Regions from separate parts of the Streptomyces sp. NPDC127177 genome, predicted to be linked through region 3. Evidence: riboswitches for the same ligand, from Rfam matches in the RefSeq annotation. Region 3 holds a riboswitch; each other region holds the start of a gene.
The links. Region 3 has a riboswitch for thiamine pyrophosphate ahead of ACFVJX_RS17655 (purine-cytosine permease family protein). Riboswitches for the same ligand answer to the same signal wherever they lie in the genome.

Region 1 (4,182 bases), on a different contig from region 3:
TCGGATCGGTGCAGCGGGCGCTGAGGCTGCTGGAGGCCGTGGGCGCCCATCGCGACGGGGCCCCGGCCAAACAGCTCGCACGGGAGGCCGGACTTCCGCTGCCCACCGCCTACCACCTGCTGCGCACCTTGACCCATGAGGGATACCTGCGCCGGGAGAACGGCGTCTTCCTCTTCGGCGCCGCAGCCGAACGGCTGATGGACGACGGCGCTCTGCACAACCGGCGCAGCCGGATGACCCAGTCCCTGGGCCGCTGGCGGGACATCATCGGAGCCCCGGTGTACTGCGCCGTCTACCGGGACGGTGAGATCGAACTCGTCGCGGTGGCCGACACCCCCGCGGCGCCCGCGGTGGACGAATGGGCCGCTTTCCGCGAGACCGGCCACGCCCACGCGATCGGCCTGTGCCTGCTGAGCCAGCTCGACGAGAAGGCCCGCGAGGACCACCTGGACCGGCATCCGGTGCGACCGCTGACCCGGTACTCCGTACGCGACCGTCCGGCGCTCCTTGAACGGCTGCGATCACTGGAACGAACGGAACCCGTCGTCGAGCGCCAGGAGTACGCGCTGGGGACGGTCTGCGCGGCCATCCCGATCGCGGCCGGTTTCGCCGCCGCGGCGATGGCCATTTCGGTACCCCTCGAACAAGAAGACCGGTTGCTCCCCGCAGTCGAACGACTACGTGGCGAAGTGGCCAGCCTCTTGCGTTCGTTCGTGTTCTCTATCAGTATCTGAAAAATCACTCCTTGTGATCTGCTATCGCGTGCACCACGATGGCGTCAATAGGGCCATGGGGGATCATTCCTGGCCAGATTCATCTACTGCGGGGTTGAACGATGCGTGAGTCGGTTCAAGCTGAGGTCATGATGAGCTTCCTCGTCTCCGAGGAGCTCTCTTTCCGTATCCCGGTGGAGCTCCGGTACGAAGTGTGCGATCCGTACGCGATCCGGATGACCTTCCATCTGCCCGGCGACGCCCCCGTCACCTGGGCTTTCGGCCGTGAGCTGCTGCTCGACGGCCTCAACAGCCCCAGTGGCGACGGCGACGTGCACATCGGGCCGACCGAGCCCGAAGGGCTGTCCGACGTCCACATCCGGCTGCAGGTGGGGGCGGACCGCGCTCTCTTCAGGGCCGGTACGGCGCCACTTGTGGCGTTTCTCGACCGGACGGACAAACTCGTCCCACTCGGCCAGGAGTGCACGCTGGGTGACTTCGACGGCAATCTGGAAGAAGCATTGGGGCGAATTCTGGCCGAGGAACAGAACGCCGGCTGAAGGCACCCCACGCCCGGGCCCCGGTTGCCGGTCGAACACCACACCTGCCGAACGGGTGAATCACGCTCCGTGTGCAACCGTTCAGGACCTCGCCCGTCGGCGGCGTCCCCTGCCGCTCCGTACGGGTGCCGAAGCCCCGGCTTCCGCGCCGAGCCCCGTACGGTCCGCGGAGACGACCAACGCCGCGAGTGCGGTGGTCACCGGCACCGAGGCGACCAGCCCGATCGAGCCGACCAGCGTACGCACGATCTCCTCCGCCACCAGTTCGCTGTTGGCCACCGTCCCCACGCTGCTCTGGGCGATCGAGAACAGCAGCAGCAGCGGAAGCGCGGCACCCGCATAGGCCAGCACGAGGGTGTTGACCACTGAGGCGATGTGGTCGCGTCCGATTCTGATCCCTGCCCGGTAGAGCTGCCTCGCATGCATCGTCGGATCCGCCTGGTGCAGTTCCCAGACCGCCGACGTCTGGGTGACCGTCACATCGTCGAGCACCCCCAGGGAACCGATGATGACGCCGGCCAGAAGCAGGCCGCTCATGTCGATGTGCGGATACAGACCGTGGATCAGGCCGGTGCTGTCGTCGGTGTTCCCGCTCAGGCTCGCCCAGCCGATGAAGAGCGAGCCGAGCAGCCCGATCAGCAGCAGCGAGATGAGGGTGCCGAGAACGGCGACCGAGGTGCGGGCGGTCAGCCCGTGGCAGATGTAGAGGGCGATCAGCATGATGGCGCTGGCCCCGACGACCGCCACCAGCAGCGGATTCGATCCCTGCAGGATGGCCGGGAGGATGAACAGGGTCAGCACGGCGAACGACAGGGCGAGCGCCACCAGTGCCATGACCCCGCGCAGCCTGCCCACGACGACCACCGCCACGGCGAAGATCCCGGCCAGCAGCGCCATCGGGAACTTCCGGTTCACATCCGTCACGGAGTACTGGAGGTCGTGGGGTGCGTCGGGGGCGTAGGCGACCACCACCCCCTGCCCCTCCCGCAGCTGTCGCGGTGCGTCGGGCTGGACCACCTCGATGAAGGTGCGCCCCTTGTCCTTGCCGCTCGTGACTTCGACCCGGGCCTTCTCACAGAGGCCGGCCCCGCCGTCACCGGCGGCCGGGTCTCCCGTCGGCGGGGTGGTCTCACCGCTGGTGGGCAGCTGTGCGGCGTTCACGTCCTTGCAGTCGACCTTGTCGATGTTCACCACCTTCGCCTGCTGGGTCTGCCGGTCGAAGCCGACACCTGTGCGTTCGTGCGCCGGCGCACCACCGGGCCAGAGCACCACGAGCCCGACCACGACCGCGGCCGCGAACGGGATCAGCACGGCGGCGATCACCCGGCGCAGATGGGTGGAGACCGGCGCTGCGGGACCATGGCTGTGGCTGTGCGAGTGGGTGTGCTGAGGACCCGGCTGCGCGGGGTCGCTATGAGGGGACGTCACCGGCCGATCATCGCAAGAAGAACGAGGCCCTCTGTTCAGCACACCGGCGAGGACGTTAGCGTGGTGGCACCTTTGCACACGCGGGAGCTCGGAGCACCGGGCTGAGAGGGCGCTGATCTCCGTACGTCCGTACGGGACATGCTGCGCCGACCGCCGAACCTGTTACCGGGTAATGCCGGCGTAGGGAGTAGGTCTCATGACCACAGCGGACGCACGCACGCCTGCCTCCAATCAGAGCGACGAGGCCGGGAAGTCCATCGGCTGGCACAAGGGATACGTCCAGGGCTCGCGCCCGGACCTCCGGGTGCCGGTCCGTCAGGTGCACCTCACCAACGGCAAGGACGTGACGCTGTACGACACGTCGGGGCCGTACACCGATCCCGTCATCGACACCGACGTTCGCCGCGGACTCGCACCTCTGCGGGAGAACTGGATCACGGCACGCGGCGACACCGAGGAGTACGCCGGCCGCGCCGCGCGTCCCGAGGACGACGGGCTCAAGCACACCTCACCGCGCGGGGGACTGCGCAATCTGGACGCGGTCTTCCCCGGCCGTCCGCGCCGGCCGAGGCGCAGCCGGGACGGCAGCCCCGTCACACAGCTCGCGTACGCCCGCCGGGGCGAGATCACCCCGGAGATGGAGTACGTGGCGATCCGGGAGAACGTCGCGCCCGAGGTGGTCCGCGGGGAGATCGCCGCGGGCCGGGCCGTGCTGCCGGCCAACGTCAACCACCCGGAGACCGAGCCGATGATCATCGGCAAGCGGTTCCTGGTGAAGGTGAACGCCAACATCGGCAACTCCGCGGTGACGTCCTCCATCGAGGAGGAGGTGGACAAGATGACCTGGGCGACCAAGTGGGGCGCCGACACGGTGATGGACCTTTCCACCGGCCGCAACATTCACACCACCCGTGAGTGGGTTCTGCGCAACTCGCCCGTACCGATCGGCACCGTGCCCCTCTACCAGGCCCTAGAGAAGGTCGACGGCAGGGCGGAGGAGCTGACCTGGGAGATCTACAAGGACACCGTCATCGAGCAGGCCGAGCAGGGCGTCGACTACATGACGGTCCACGCCGGCGTGCGCCTGCCGTACGTGCCGCTGACGGCCCGCCGCAAGACCGGCATCGTCTCCCGGGGCGGCTCGATCATGGCCGCGTGGTGCCTCGCGCACCACAAGGAGTCGTTCCTGTACGAGCACTTCGAGGAGCTCTGCACGATCCTCGCCTCGTACGACGTGACGTACTCCCTGGGCGACGGGCTGCGCCCCGGATCGATCGCGGACGCCAACGACGAGGCGCAGTTCGCCGAACTGCGGACGCTCGGCGAACTGAACACGGTCGCCAAGCGCTTCGGGGTCCAGACGATGATCGAGGGCCCGGGACACGTCCCGATGCACAAGATCAAGGAGAACATCGACCTCCAGCAGGAGATCTGCGAGGAGGCGCCGTTCTACACGCTCGGCCCGCTGACCACCGATGTCG
Region 2 (4,182 bases), on a different contig from region 3:
GCGTTCCAGAGGTTCCGCTCGCCCTTCTCGGTCTTGGGCGCCCAGAATTCGAACGAGTACGACGTCTTGCCGGTCGCGAGCATCTCACGCACGGTGCGTGCGTGATCTGTCCAGGTGGAGGATGTGCCAAGGGCCATAACGGCAGGTTAACCAGGGCGTGGCGGCCACCCAACCGAACCGGCGAGATTTGCCCGAATTGACCGGTACTTGTCCACGCTTCGGACGCCGATGTCCCAAACACGTCGTCCCGGGCGCCCCGCCGGGATCACGCGTCGGCGCGCGCCCGGACCCTTTTGGCCAGCTCAGCGGCGGCGGCCGCAGGATCGGACGCCTCGGTGAGGGCCCGTACGACGACGACCCGGCGCGCTCCGGCGTCCAGCACCTCGTCGAGATTGCCGGCATCGATGCCGCCGATGGCGAACCACGGACGCGCGGGGGCGAGCGAGGCTGCGTAGCGGACGAGGTCCAGACCGGGTGCGTGGCGGCCCGGCTTGGTCGGGGTGGGCCAGCAGGGGCCGGTGCAGAAGTAGTCCACGCCGGCCTCGGCGACGGCCGCGTCGACCTCGGACTCGGCGTGGGTGGAACGGCCGATGACCACGTCCTGGCCGATGATCGCGCGGGCGGCCGGCACCGGCAGGTCTCCCTGGCCCAGGTGCAGCACGTCCGAGCCGATGGCGTGGGCCACGTCCGCCCGGTCGTTGACCGCGAGGAGCTTGCCGTGGCGCCTGCACGCGTCGGCGAGGACCGCGAGGTGTTCGAGCTCCTCGGCCGCCTCCATGCCCTTGTCGCGGAGCTGGATGACGTCCACCCCGCCGGAGAGGACGGCGTCGACGAATTCGGGAAGGTCTCCCTGGCGCCTGCGGGCGTCCGTGCACAGGTAGAGCCGGGCGTCGGACAGCAGCGCGCGAGGCGTGGACATGGTGCGGTTCCCCCCGGGGAAAACGATGACGTCGGTAGGCGGTGCGATGGGGCAGGCGGTGGTGCGGAGGGGATGCGGGCCGCGCCGTGCGGCCCGCATCCCCTGTACGGCTGTCGGTCAGACGGCGAGCGCCTGGGCGCGGCGCTTCACCTCCGTGCCACGATTCTCACTCAGCGCCTGCGCGGGCGTACCCGGCAGGCTCGGGTCGGGAGTGAAGAGCCATTCCAGCATCTCCTCGTCGGAGTAGCCGTCGTCCCTCAGGAGCGTCAGGGTCCCCGAGAGGCCCTTGACCACCTTGTTTCCGTCGATGAAAGCGGCAGGCACCTGGAGTGCCCGGTTCTCACCACGCCGTACGGCGATGAGCTGGCCCTCCTTGACCAGCTGCCGTACACGCGTCACCTCGACATCGAACAATTCGGCGATGTCGGGGAGGTGGAGCCAGGCAGGGACGAGAGCATCGATCTTTGCGTCAATCTCGGTCACAGGACAAGCCTGCCATCCCGGACTGACAGCCGATACCCGGACTCAGCCCTTCAGGGTCCCGCCACCCGTCCGCGCGCCTACTGCGGGGCCGCCGACTTCAGCGGCACGGACGCGTCGGCGACCCGCCCGGGATCGAGCCGGGTGCCCGCTTCGATGAGCTTGCGGCCCTGGATCAGATCGCGCGGCCGGCCGACGGCGAGGACCGCGACCAGGGCGCCGTCCCGCAGCCAGCACACCGACCAGGCGGGGCCGGCCGGGTCGCCGCGCCGCAGCAGGGTGTCCGCGCCTGCGTGGTGGCCCGCGTACTGCACGAACCGGCCGAACTGCTCGGACCAGAAGTACGGCACGGGGTCGTAGGCCGGCGGCCGTGCCCCGCCCCCGCCGGCCGATCCGATGATGTGGGCGGCGGCGGTGCGCGGCCCCTGCAGTGCGTTGTCCCAGTGGTGGACCAGCAGACGCGCCCCGTAGCGGGCGGAGGGGAACGACGCGCAGTCGCCGACGGCGTACACATCGGGCAGCGAGGTGCGCAGGGCCGTGTCGGCGGTCACCGATCCGTCGGGGCCGAGCGCGACGCCGGAGCCGGCCAGCCAGCCGGTGGCGGGGCGGGCGCCGATCCCGACGACGACCGCGTCGGCCGGGACGGTGCGGCCGTCCGCGAGGACCACACGGCCGGACTCGATGCGGGCCACCCGGGCCCCGGTGAGGAGTTCGGCGCCGCTCTCCGCGTACCAGGCGGCCATCGGGGCCGCGACCTCGGCGGGGAGCGCACCCGCGAGGGGCCGGTCGGCGGCCTCGACGACGGTGACCTCGCAGCCGGCGGCGCGGGCCGCGGTCGCGAACTCGGCGCCGATCCAGCCCGCGCCGACGACCACGACGGCGTGCCGGGCCTCCAGGACCGGGCGCAGCCGGGCCGCGTCGTCGAGGGTGCGCAGCAGATGGACGCCGGGCACGCCTTCGGAGCCGGGCAGCACGACGGGTTCGGCGCCGGTGGCGATGACCAGGGCGTCGTAGGGGACGGGCCCCTCGGATGTGTCCAGTTCGTGGTCGCCGCCGCGGACGCCGGTGACCTCGCAGCCCAGGCGCAGTTCGATGCCGAGCGCCTCGAAGTCGATGTCGAAGGCGGATTCCTCGGCCTTGCCGAGCAGGACCGCCTTGGACAGCGGGGGGCGGTCGTAGGGCTGGTGGGGTTCGGCGCCGATCAGGGTGACGGCGCCGGTGAATCCCTGCTCGCGCAGGGCCACCGCCGTCTGCACCCCCGCCATGCCCGCGCCGGCGACGACCACCCCGCGCCCCGCCCGCTCCGACTGCCGTTCCGGCCGCTCTGCCCGCTGCTGCTCGTTCACCCGACCACCCTAATCAACTGACGGCCCGTCAGGAAAGGGGTTCCGGGCCGTGCGGGCGGCTCGCTTCACCCGGCCCCGGGGCCGGGGTCTAGGGTGGCCCAGGTAAAACACTCGCGGGAGCCCGGACGAACCGGGCTGAGAGGGAGGCTGGGCGGCCTCCGACCGTACGAACCTGATCCGGGTCATGCCGGCGAAGGGAGGGGCTGGACGCCCATGCGTACACACCGTACGAGCGGGTCCGACGTCCTCGTCATCGGGGGCGGGATCATCGGGCTCGTGACAGCCTGGCGGGCCGCGCAGCGCGGTCTGAGCGCCGCTGTCGTCGACCCCGATCCCGGTGGCGGGGCCGCCCGCGTCGCGGCCGGCATGCTGGCCGCCGTCACCGAACTGCACTACGGCGAAGAGATGCTGCTGGGGCTCAACGTCGCCTCCGCCGCGCTCTATCCTGCGTTCGCGGCCGAGCTGGAGGCGGCGAGCGGACAGGACATCGGCTTCCGCGCCTGCGGCACCCTGGCCGTCGCGCTGGACGCCGACGACCGCGCCCATCTGCGGGAACTGCACGAGCTCCAGCGCCGGTCGGGGCTGGAGTCGGAGTGGCTCACCGGGCGGGACTGCCGCCGGCTGGAGCCGATGCTCGCGCCGGGCGTACGCGGGGGTCTGCGGGTCGACGGCGACCACCAGGTCGATCCGCGCCGGCTTGCGACCGCGCTGCTGACGGCGTGCGAGCGGGCCGGGGTCGTCCTCCACCGCCGGCGGGCCGAGCGGCTCTCGGTGGTGCAGGACCGGGCTGCCGGGGCCGTACTGGACGACGGTACGGAGGCCCGGGCCGATCAGGTGGTGCTCGCCGCCGGGAGCCTCAGCGGCCGGCTCGCGGGGGTGCCGGACCACGTCGTGCCGCCCGTCCGCCCCGTCAAGGGCCAGGTGCTCCGGCTGACCGTGCCCACCGCGTACGCCCCCTTCCTCAGCCGCACCGTGCGGGCCGTGGTCCGGGGCAGCCACGTCTATCTCGTGCCGCGCGAGAACGGCGAGCTGGTCATCGGCGCCACCAGCGAGGAGATGGGCTGGGACACCACCGTCACGGCGGGCGGTGTGTACGAGCTGCTGCGCGACGCCCACGAGCTGGTGCCCGGCATCACCGAGCTGCCGCTCACCGAGACCCGGGCCGGTCTGCGCCCCGCCTCTCCCGACAACGCGCCGCTGCTCGGCCGCACCGCGCTGCCCGGCCTCCACCTCGCCACCGGTCACCACCGCAACGGGGTGCTGCTCACGCCCGTCACCGGTGACGCCATGGCGCAGCTGCTGGCCGACGGCGAGCTGCCCGAGGTGGCCCGCCCCTTCTCCCCCGGCCGTTTCCCGGCCGCCGCACCCGTACGTCAGGAGCAGCCCGCATGACCGCGCCCGTCTCCCTCTCCGTGTCCGTGAACGGCGAGGTCGTCG
Region 3 (4,182 bases):
GCTGGGCGTGGGCGTGATCGTGCAGGACGGGCAGGGGCGAATCCTGCTCGGACGGCACCACAGCGGCACCTGGGAGCTGCCCGGCGGGAAGGTCGATCCGACACACGAGTCCATCGCCGCGGCGGCGGTACGGGAGCTGCGCGAGGAGACCGGGCTGGAGGTCGCCCAGGCCGACATGGGCGTCTTCGCGATGCTGCACGACGCGGTCGGTGGCATCAACCGGGTGACGATGGCCGCCCTGGTCACCGTGGCTTCGGGCAGCCCGCAGGTGACCGAACCCCACCTCATCGCCACCTGGCGGTGGACCCGGCCCGAGGAACTGCCTACACCGTTGTTCGACCCCTCGGCGCAGATCCTCGCCGCCTGGCGGCCCGACCTCGGCATCGAGCACCCGCCCGCACACCGCCTCTCCGTACTGCCCGAGGATGCACAGGTGAACCCCTAAATCATTTATTCGTTTGCCTAGGGGTCGTAGGCAGAGTTAGCGTCGTATCCATGAAGGCCGTGACCGAGCAGGACATCCGCGCATCGTTCGTCAACTGCTCCAAAGGAGAAGCCAAGCGCCTGCCGCTCCCCCGCGATCTGGAGGAGCGGCCGTGGGAGCATCTGGACTTCCTCGGCTGGCGCGACCTCTCCGCCCCCGGGCGCAGCTACATCGTCACCGAGCACGAGGGGAGGCTGACCGGCCTCTCGTTGCGCTTCCCCTCCCAACAGCGCGGGTTTCTGCACCGCAGCATGTGCTCGCTCTGTCTGACCACGCACCCGGGCAGCGGGGTCTCGCTCATGACCGCCCGCAAGACCGGCCCCGCGGGGCGCGAGGGCAATTCCGTCGGCCTGTACATGTGCACCGACCTGGCCTGCTCGCTCTACGTACGGGGAAAGAAGGCCGTGGCCGCCGGCGCGCGCTTCAAGGAGTCGCTGACGACGGAGGAACAGATCGCCCGTACCACGGCCAATCTCTCCGCGTTCGTGGGCAAGGTCCTCAGCTGAGCGGTGCGACCGGCTGCGCCGGTCAGCGGATGTCGGCCTCCACCGGGGAGGGGTCGGCCGGGTCCCGTAGGCCGGCCGGAACTCCAGCGTGATCGTCCGGGCACCGGCCGGCGCGTCCGCCGTGGCCCGCACCCACCGGGGCGGGTCCCCGACCGCGTCCCGCCGAGCGCGCGACGTGTCGTCGCCCGCCGACGCCCACCCACTCGGTGTCGCCCCGGGTGCCGCGCACCGTCGGCGTGCCGCTCTACGGCTCCAGGACGATGCCGTCGGGTGCGGTGGCCGTCCAGTGGACGGTGTGTCCGGTGAAGTCGACGTCCTGGGCCTCGACATCGAGCTCCGAGGGGTCACCTCCGCGGCTCAGCACCAGGAATCCCGGGGCGCCGTACCTGCGCCACCGCTCGTACCGCAACCGCTACCGGATCGCCGCCCGCACCCCCAACACACCCGACAGCACGACGGGCCACGGCGGCTTCCGCTGCGCGCTCACGCTCCAACCCCCCGCATCACGCTTCGCGCACACCCGGCTATCCTGGCCGCCGCACCGGACACGGGGTGCCCCTCGCAGGGGCTGAGAACACACCCGTCGAACCTGAACCAGTTAGCACTGGCGGAGGGATGTCTTCATGTCATTGCCGTATGCCCAGGACGAGCGCGACACCGCGGCCCGGCCCGCGTTCGACGGGCGCATGCCCACCGCCCCCGGCGATCTCCGCGTCGAGGCGCACGGGATAGCCCCCGTGCCGGAGGACCGTCGTTACGGCGGGCCCGGCCGGCTGTTCACCGTATGGTTCGCCCCCAACCTGACGATGACGGGCGTCTTCACCGGGACCGTCGGCATCGCGCTGGGCCTGGACTTCGCCACGGCGCTCACCGCCGTCGTACTCGGCACACTCGTGGGCGCCGCGCCCACCGCGTATCTGGGGACCTGGGGCAGCCAGACCGGCGCCGGTCAGCTGCCGCTGGCCCGGCTGGCCTTCGGCCGGGGAGTCGTGCTGCCCGGCGCACTCCAGTGGCTGTCGTCCATCGCCTGGGACGCGTTGATCGGCCTGTTCGGCGGGGACGCGCTGGCCCAGCTGTGCGGCTGGCCGTTCTGGCTGGGGGTGCTGGTCATGATGGCGGCACAGGGCGCGCTCGGCGTCCTGGGATACGAGGTGATCCACCGGCTCCAGACCGTGATGACCTTCGTCCTCGCGGCCGCCTTCGTGGTCCTGTCCACGAAACTGCTGGACGGGGTCCACCCCGCCGCCACCGGCAGTGTGCACGGCGCGGACCGGGCGGGGGCGTTCGTCCTGACCTGCACCATCGCCCTGAGCCTGGCGCTGTCCTGGGCCCCGTACGCCAGCGACTTCAGCCGTTATCTGCCACGCGGCGCGTCCAGGCCGCGCATGTTCTGGTGCACGCTGCTCGGCGTCAGCGCCTCCTTCGTGGCCGTCCAGACCCTCGGGCTGTGGGGTGCGTCCGTCTTCACCGACCAGACCGCGCGCGGCATCGACACACTGCTCGGCGGGGGCGCACTCGGAGCCTTCGGGCTGCTCGCCGTGGCGCTCGCCGCGCTGTGCAGCAACGCCATGAACGACTACAGCGGATCGCTCGCGCTGCAGACCATGGGCGTACGTCTGCCGCGCCCGGTCGCCGCGGCACTCGCCGCCGCCCTGGGCTTCCCGCTCGTCCTGTGGATGCACGCGGCCGACACCACGACCCGCTTCCAGAACGTGCTCCTTCTGGTCGGCTACTGGATCCCCGGGTTCGTCGCGATCGTCGCCGTCGACTGGCTCGTCCGGGCCAGGGACCGCGGCCACTCCCCCATCGACCTGGCCGCCGAGAGCGCCCGCAGGCAGCCGTGGTGGCCCGCGCTCACCGCCTTCGCCGCCGCCTTCGCGGCAGCGGTGCCCTTCATGAGCACCAGCCTGTACGTGGGTCCGGTCGCGGATGCCCTGCACGGGGCCGACCTCGCCTACGGGGTGGCGTTCCTCGTCGCACTGGCGGTCTACGCCCCGCTGCGGCTGCGCCACCGGGCCTGACGGCGCGGCCGCCCCAGGAGCACCGCGGACAGTGCGGCCGACCGCCGGCCGCGCGCATCCCACTCCACTTCGCCGGCCCGCCTCACACTTCGAGTCGCCGGCTCGTCATCCATGGGAACGGCATCCCATATCGGTGCGCCTCCGGACGGCGCACCCCGGAGAAGCGGGGATATCGTGTCTGCCGCCTATGTCACGGTCACCATCCTCGGCGCGGTCTTCAACGGCGCCGCCGCCGTCACCTACCTGATCGGCCACGAATACCCCAAGACCCAGGCCGACATGAAGGGCATCCCCCGGAAGTACGTCCCGGTGCTCGGCACGCTCCTGGCCGCCGGCACCGTCGGACTGCTGGCCGGGCTCGCCGTGCCCGTCCTGGGCATCCTCGCGGCCTGCGGCCTCGTGCTGTACTTCATCGGCGCGATCATCGCCCATCTGCGGGTGGGCTCCCGCAACATCGTGGGCGGGATCCTGTTCCTCGCGACCGCCATCGCCGTCCTGGTGCTGGGCCTGGCCGGCCACGGCCCCTGGTAACCGTACGGAGAGCCCTCAGCGGTGCCGCAGGAGCCGTGCCTGCTCCGCCTTGAGCTGGGTGAATCCGCTACGGGCGTACGCCCCGAGCTCCTCGCCCGGGAAGGAAACGACCGAGAGGTTGGTGTCGTAGCGGCCCTGCGCCCAGCGGGCCGCCGTGATCTCGTAACCGGAGACGTGCGCACAGAGCTTGAGCAGGAGCGGCGGCATGTTCGGCTCCCTGAGGAGGTCCGTGTGCCCGAGGACGAGGTCGCGCATGGCCTGGATGTTCGGGACGAAGACGGTGGTGGCCCACAGTCGCCATTCGGCGGCCTCCTCCTCGGTGGGAGGGGTGTCGTCCGCGAACGGCGATATGCCGCCGGGGCGGGTGTGGCGCTCCACGAAGATGGTGAAGATGCGGCTGTTGGCCTCCGTCAGTGCGAACAACGGTCCGTACAGGTCGCTGAGTTGACGGTTGATCCGGGAGAGGCGTTCCTGGCGCTGCGACAGCCGGAGGCTGTTGAGGTAGGTCGCGAAGTAGCCAACGACTGCCAGACCGATCGTGATGACTGTTGCGATCATGGACGGTGATACTAAGGGCTGTCCTCCGGTCAAAGAATACGGGCAGGACCGTCCGCACCGGGCCGGTACTTGCGCAGGAGAA
Region 4 (4,182 bases), on a different contig from region 3:
TGTTCGCCGCGTTCTACGTCCCCTTCCTGGCCACCTTCGTCGCCATGCTGCTGAGGGCGGACGACGGGCCGCAGCGGGTCCTGACGTTCCTGCTGCTGACCGTGGTCAGTGACACCGGCGCGTACGCCGTCGGCTGGCGGTTCGGCAAGCACAAGCTCGCCCCGAGGATCAGCCCCGGAAAGACCCGCGAGGGCCTCTTCGGAGCCGTCACCTTCGCCATGGTGGCCGGAGCCCTGTGCATGCAGTTCCTGATCGACGGCGGCTCCTGGTGGCAGGGCCTGCTGCTCGGCCTCGTGGTCGCGGCCAGCGCCACCCTCGGTGACCTGGGCGAGTCCATGATCAAGCGGGATCTCGGGATCAAGGACATGGGCACGCTGCTCCCCGGGCACGGCGGGATCATGGACCGGCTGGACTCCCTGCTGCCGACCGCCCCGGTGGTCTGGCTGCTGATGGTGATTTTCGTCGGCTCCAGCTGACCTACCGCTGAGTCACCCATTCTGACCTGCGATTTTATGAGTGAGGGTCCGTTGTCCACAGGGCGGCGGGCCCTCACTGTTCTGTCTGCGACACTGGAAGAACCATGCCTAAGCCCGGAGAACTCACTTTTGTCGCGCCCCGCGGAGCCAAGAAGCCGCCGCGGCACCTCGCCGACCTCACGCCCGCCGAGCGCAAGGAAGCCGTCGCCGCGACCGGCGAGAAGCCCTTCCGCGCGCAGCAGCTCTCGCAGCACTACTTCGCGCGGTACGCGCACGACCCGTCGGAGTGGACCAACATCCCCGCCGCGTCGCGGGACAAGCTCGCCGAGGCGCTGTTCCCCGAGCTGATGTCCGTGATCCGCCACATCAGCTGTGACGACGACACCACCCGCAAGACGCTGTGGAAGCTGCACGACGGGACGCTGGTCGAGTCCGTCCTGATGCGCTACCCCGAGCGGGTCACGATGTGCATCTCCTCGCAGGCGGGCTGCGGGATGAACTGCCCGTTCTGCGCCACCGGGCAGGCCGGCCTCGACCGCAACCTCTCGACCGCGGAGATCGTCCACCAGATCGTGGACGGCATGCGGGCGTTGCGCGACGGCGAGGTCCCGGGAGGCCCGGCGCGGCTCTCCAACATCGTCTTCATGGGCATGGGCGAGCCGCTCGCCAACTACAACCGCGTGGTCGGGGCGATCCGCCGGCTGACCGACCCCGAGCCCGACGGGCTGGGGCTGTCGCAGCGCGGGATCACCGTCTCCACAGTCGGCCTGGTGCCGGCGATGCTGCGGTTCGCCGACGAGGGCTTCAAGTGCCGTCTCGCCGTGTCGCTGCACGCCCCCGACGACGAGCTGCGCGACACCCTCGTACCGGTCAACACCCGGTGGAAGGTGCGCGAGGTGCTGGACGCCGCGTGGGAGTACGCGGAGAAGTCCGGACGCCGCATCTCCATCGAGTACGCGCTGATCCGCGACATCAACGACCAGGCCTGGCGCGGCGACCGGCTGGGCCGGCTCCTCAAGGGCAAGCGGGTGCACGTCAACCTGATCCCGCTGAACCCCACGCCCGGCTCGAAGTGGACCGCCTCGAGGCCCGAGGACGAGAAGGCCTTCGTCGAGGCCATCGCCGCCCACGGGGTGCCGGTGACCGTGCGGGACACCCGCGGTCAGGAGATCGACGGGGCCTGCGGGCAGCTGGCGGCATCCGAGCGCTGAGGCCGAAAACGGCCGTGTAGCCTGGGGCTCGAATCAACTTCATATTCCGACAGGGGAGCGCCACAGCGCTGAGAGTGCGGCACCGAGGACAGGTTGGCCGCAGACCCTCTGAACCTCGCCCGGGTCATTCCGGGTAGGAAGTTCGGACCTTACTCAAGCTGTTGCGCCCTGCCCGCTTCCGGTTCTCCACCGGCGCGGGCAGGGCCGCGTCTCTTCCTGGTCATCCCAGGAGGAATCACATGAGCACCACCAAGAAGATCGCGGTGACGGCCGTCGCCGCCGCGCTCGGAGCCACGGCGCTCGCCGGATGCGGAAGCTCCGACGACTCGGCGTCCGGCTCCGGACCCTCCGGGGGTTCCGGCTCCAAGACCGTCACACTCGTCAGCCACGACTCCTTCAACGCCTCCAAGGGCGTACTGAAGGAGTTCACCCGGGAGACCGGCTACACCGTCAAGGTGCTGAAGAGCGGAGACGCGGGCGCCGCCCTCAACCAGGAGATCCTGACCAAGGGCTCGCCCCGGGGCGATGTGTTCTTCGGCGTCGACAACACCCTCCTCTCGCGCGCCCTCGACAACGGTCTCTTCACGCCGTACGCGGCCAAGGGGCTCGGCCAGGTCGCGGACGACGTCCAGCTGGACGCGGCGAAGCACCGGGTCACCCCGGTCGACACCGGCGACATCTGCGTCAACTACGACAAGAAGTACTTCGCCGACAAGAAGCTCGCGCCGCCGAAGTCCTTCGACGACCTGGCGAAGCCCGCGTACAAGGACCTCCTCGTCACCGAGAACGCCGCGACCTCATCGCCCGGCCTCGGCTTCCTCCTCGGGACCGTCGCCACGTACGGCAAGGACGGCTACCAGGACTACTGGAAGAAGCTGAAGAACAACGGCGTCAAGGTCGTCGACGGCTGGGAGCAGGCGTACAACGAGGAGTTCTCCGGCTCCGCGGGCGGCAGGAAGGCCAAGGCCGACCGGCCGCTCGTCGTCAGCTACGCCTCCAGCCCGCCCGTCGAGGTGCTGTACGCGGACCCGAAGCCGAAGACCGCCCCGACCGGGGTCGCCACCGGGACGTGCTTCCGCCAGATCGAGTTCGCCGGTCTGCTGGACGGTGCCAAGAACGAGGCGGGCGGCAAGGCCCTGCTGGACTTCCTGATCGGCAAGAAGTTCCAGGAGGACATGCCGCTCAACATGTTCGTCAGCCCGGTGACCAAGGGGGCGAAGGTGCCGGACCTCTTCACGAAGTTCGGCGCCACCGTCGGCAAACCGACGACCGTCGCACCGGACACGATCGCCAAGAACCGTGAGCAGTGGGTCCAGTCATGGTCCTCGCTCGTAGTGAAGTAGCGAAGCCTCCCGTACGCGGACCGGGCGCGGGCGGGAAGGGCGCGCGCGCCCGGGCGCGGCGCGGGAGCGCGGTGCGGCTCGGCCTGATGGCCGTGCCCGTCGCCTTCTTCGCGCTGTTCTTCGCCTACCCCGTCGTCGCGATCGTCGGACGCGGACTCAAGGCCGACGGCGTCTGGCAGTTCGGTCGGTTCGGCGAGGTGCTGACCCGGCCGGACATCCTGGACGTCCTCTGGTTCACCCTCTGGCAGGCGCTCGCCTCGACCGCGCTGACCCTGCTGATCGCCCTGCCGGGCGCCTACGTGTTCGCCCGGTTCGACTTCCCGGGCAAGCAGTTGCTGCGGGCGGTCGTCACCGTGCCGTTCGTCCTGCCGACCGTCGTCGTGGGCACCGCGTTCCTCGCGTTGCTCGGCCGCGGCGGCCTCCTCGACGACCTGTGGGGCGTACGGCTCGACACCACCGTGTGGGCGATCCTGCTGGCCCACGTCTTCTTCAACTACGCCGTCGTCGTACGTACCGTCGGCGGGCTCTGGTCGCAGCTCGACCCCCGCCAGGAGGAGGCCGCACGGGTCCTGGGCGCCGGGCGCTTCGCCGCCTGGCGGCGCGTCACCCTTCCGGCGCTCGCCCCAGCCCTGGCCGCCGCGGCGCTGATGGTCTTCCTCTTCACCTTCACCTCGTTCGGCGTCGTGCAGATCCTCGGCGGTCCCGGCTTCTCCACCCTGGAGGTGGAGATCTACCGGCAGACCGCGCAACTGCTGGCCCTGCCCACGGCCGCCGTGCTGACGCTGGTGCAGTTCGCCGCCGTCGGCGCCATCCTCGCCGTGCACGCCTGGACCGTTCGGCGCAGGGAGACCGCGCTGAGGCTGGTCGACCCTTCGCAGACCGCCCGCAGGCCGCGCGGCCCGGGCCAGTGGGCGTTGCTCACCGGGGTTCTGCTGACCGTGCTGGTGCTCATACTGCTGCCGCTCGCCGTGCTGGTGGAGCGCTCGCTCGACCTGTCCGGCGGCCATGGCTTCGCCTACTACCGGGCGCTGGCATCGGCGGACGCGAACAGTGGGACGTTCCTGGTCGCGCCCCTCGAAGCGATCTGGAACTCGCTCCAGTACGCCCTGGCCGCCACGGCCATCGCACTCGTCGTCGGGGGCCTGGCCGCGG

Region 1: another riboswitch for thiamine pyrophosphate. It lies ahead of thiC (phosphomethylpyrimidine synthase ThiC); the one in region 3 lies ahead of ACFVJX_RS17655 (purine-cytosine permease family protein).
Region 2: another riboswitch for thiamine pyrophosphate. It lies ahead of thiO (glycine oxidase ThiO); the one in region 3 lies ahead of ACFVJX_RS17655 (purine-cytosine permease family protein).
Region 4: another riboswitch for thiamine pyrophosphate. It lies ahead of ACFVJX_RS14885 (thiamine ABC transporter substrate binding subunit); the one in region 3 lies ahead of ACFVJX_RS17655 (purine-cytosine permease family protein).

What each region holds. Positions count from the first base shown of each region.
Region 1 is NZ_JBHXUW010000022.1:90,713-94,894, reverse strand. Features, by position in the region: gene ACFVJX_RS16205 (IclR family transcriptional regulator) at 1-734, shown strand, start outside; gene ACFVJX_RS16200 (SsgA family sporulation/cell division regulator) at 836-1,273, shown strand; gene ACFVJX_RS16195 (YibE/F family protein) at 1,355-2,701, opposite strand; TPP riboswitch at 2,772-2,905, shown strand; gene thiC (phosphomethylpyrimidine synthase ThiC) at 2,898-4,182, shown strand, end outside.
Region 2 is NZ_JBHXUW010000006.1:35,348-39,529, reverse strand. Features, by position in the region: gene metF (methylenetetrahydrofolate reductase [NAD(P)H]) at 1-137, opposite strand, end outside; gene thiE (thiamine phosphate synthase) at 266-919, opposite strand; gene ACFVJX_RS06385 (Rv2175c family DNA-binding protein) at 1,037-1,402, opposite strand; gene ACFVJX_RS06380 (NAD(P)/FAD-dependent oxidoreductase) at 1,480-2,745, opposite strand; TPP riboswitch at 2,849-2,961, shown strand; gene thiO (glycine oxidase ThiO) at 2,959-4,137, shown strand; gene thiS (sulfur carrier protein ThiS) at 4,134-4,182, shown strand, end outside.
Region 3 is NZ_JBHXUW010000025.1:89,506-93,687, forward strand. Features, by position in the region: gene ACFVJX_RS17640 (NUDIX hydrolase) at 1-445, shown strand, start outside; gene ACFVJX_RS17645 (FBP domain-containing protein) at 496-990, shown strand; partial or broken gene ACFVJX_RS17650 (hypothetical protein) at 1,365-1,562, shown strand; TPP riboswitch at 1,529-1,623, shown strand; gene ACFVJX_RS17655 (purine-cytosine permease family protein) at 1,614-3,011, shown strand; gene ACFVJX_RS17660 (DoxX family protein) at 3,186-3,542, shown strand; gene ACFVJX_RS17665 (hypothetical protein) at 3,558-4,100, opposite strand; gene ACFVJX_RS17670 (ArsR/SmtB family transcription factor) at 4,130-4,182, opposite strand, start outside.
Region 4 is NZ_JBHXUW010000020.1:45,506-49,687, reverse strand. Features, by position in the region: gene ACFVJX_RS14895 (phosphatidate cytidylyltransferase) at 1-476, shown strand, start outside; gene rlmN (23S rRNA (adenine(2503)-C(2))-methyltransferase RlmN) at 581-1,687, shown strand; TPP riboswitch at 1,729-1,845, shown strand; gene ACFVJX_RS14885 (thiamine ABC transporter substrate binding subunit) at 1,927-3,030, shown strand; gene ACFVJX_RS14880 (ABC transporter permease) at 3,117-4,182, shown strand, end outside.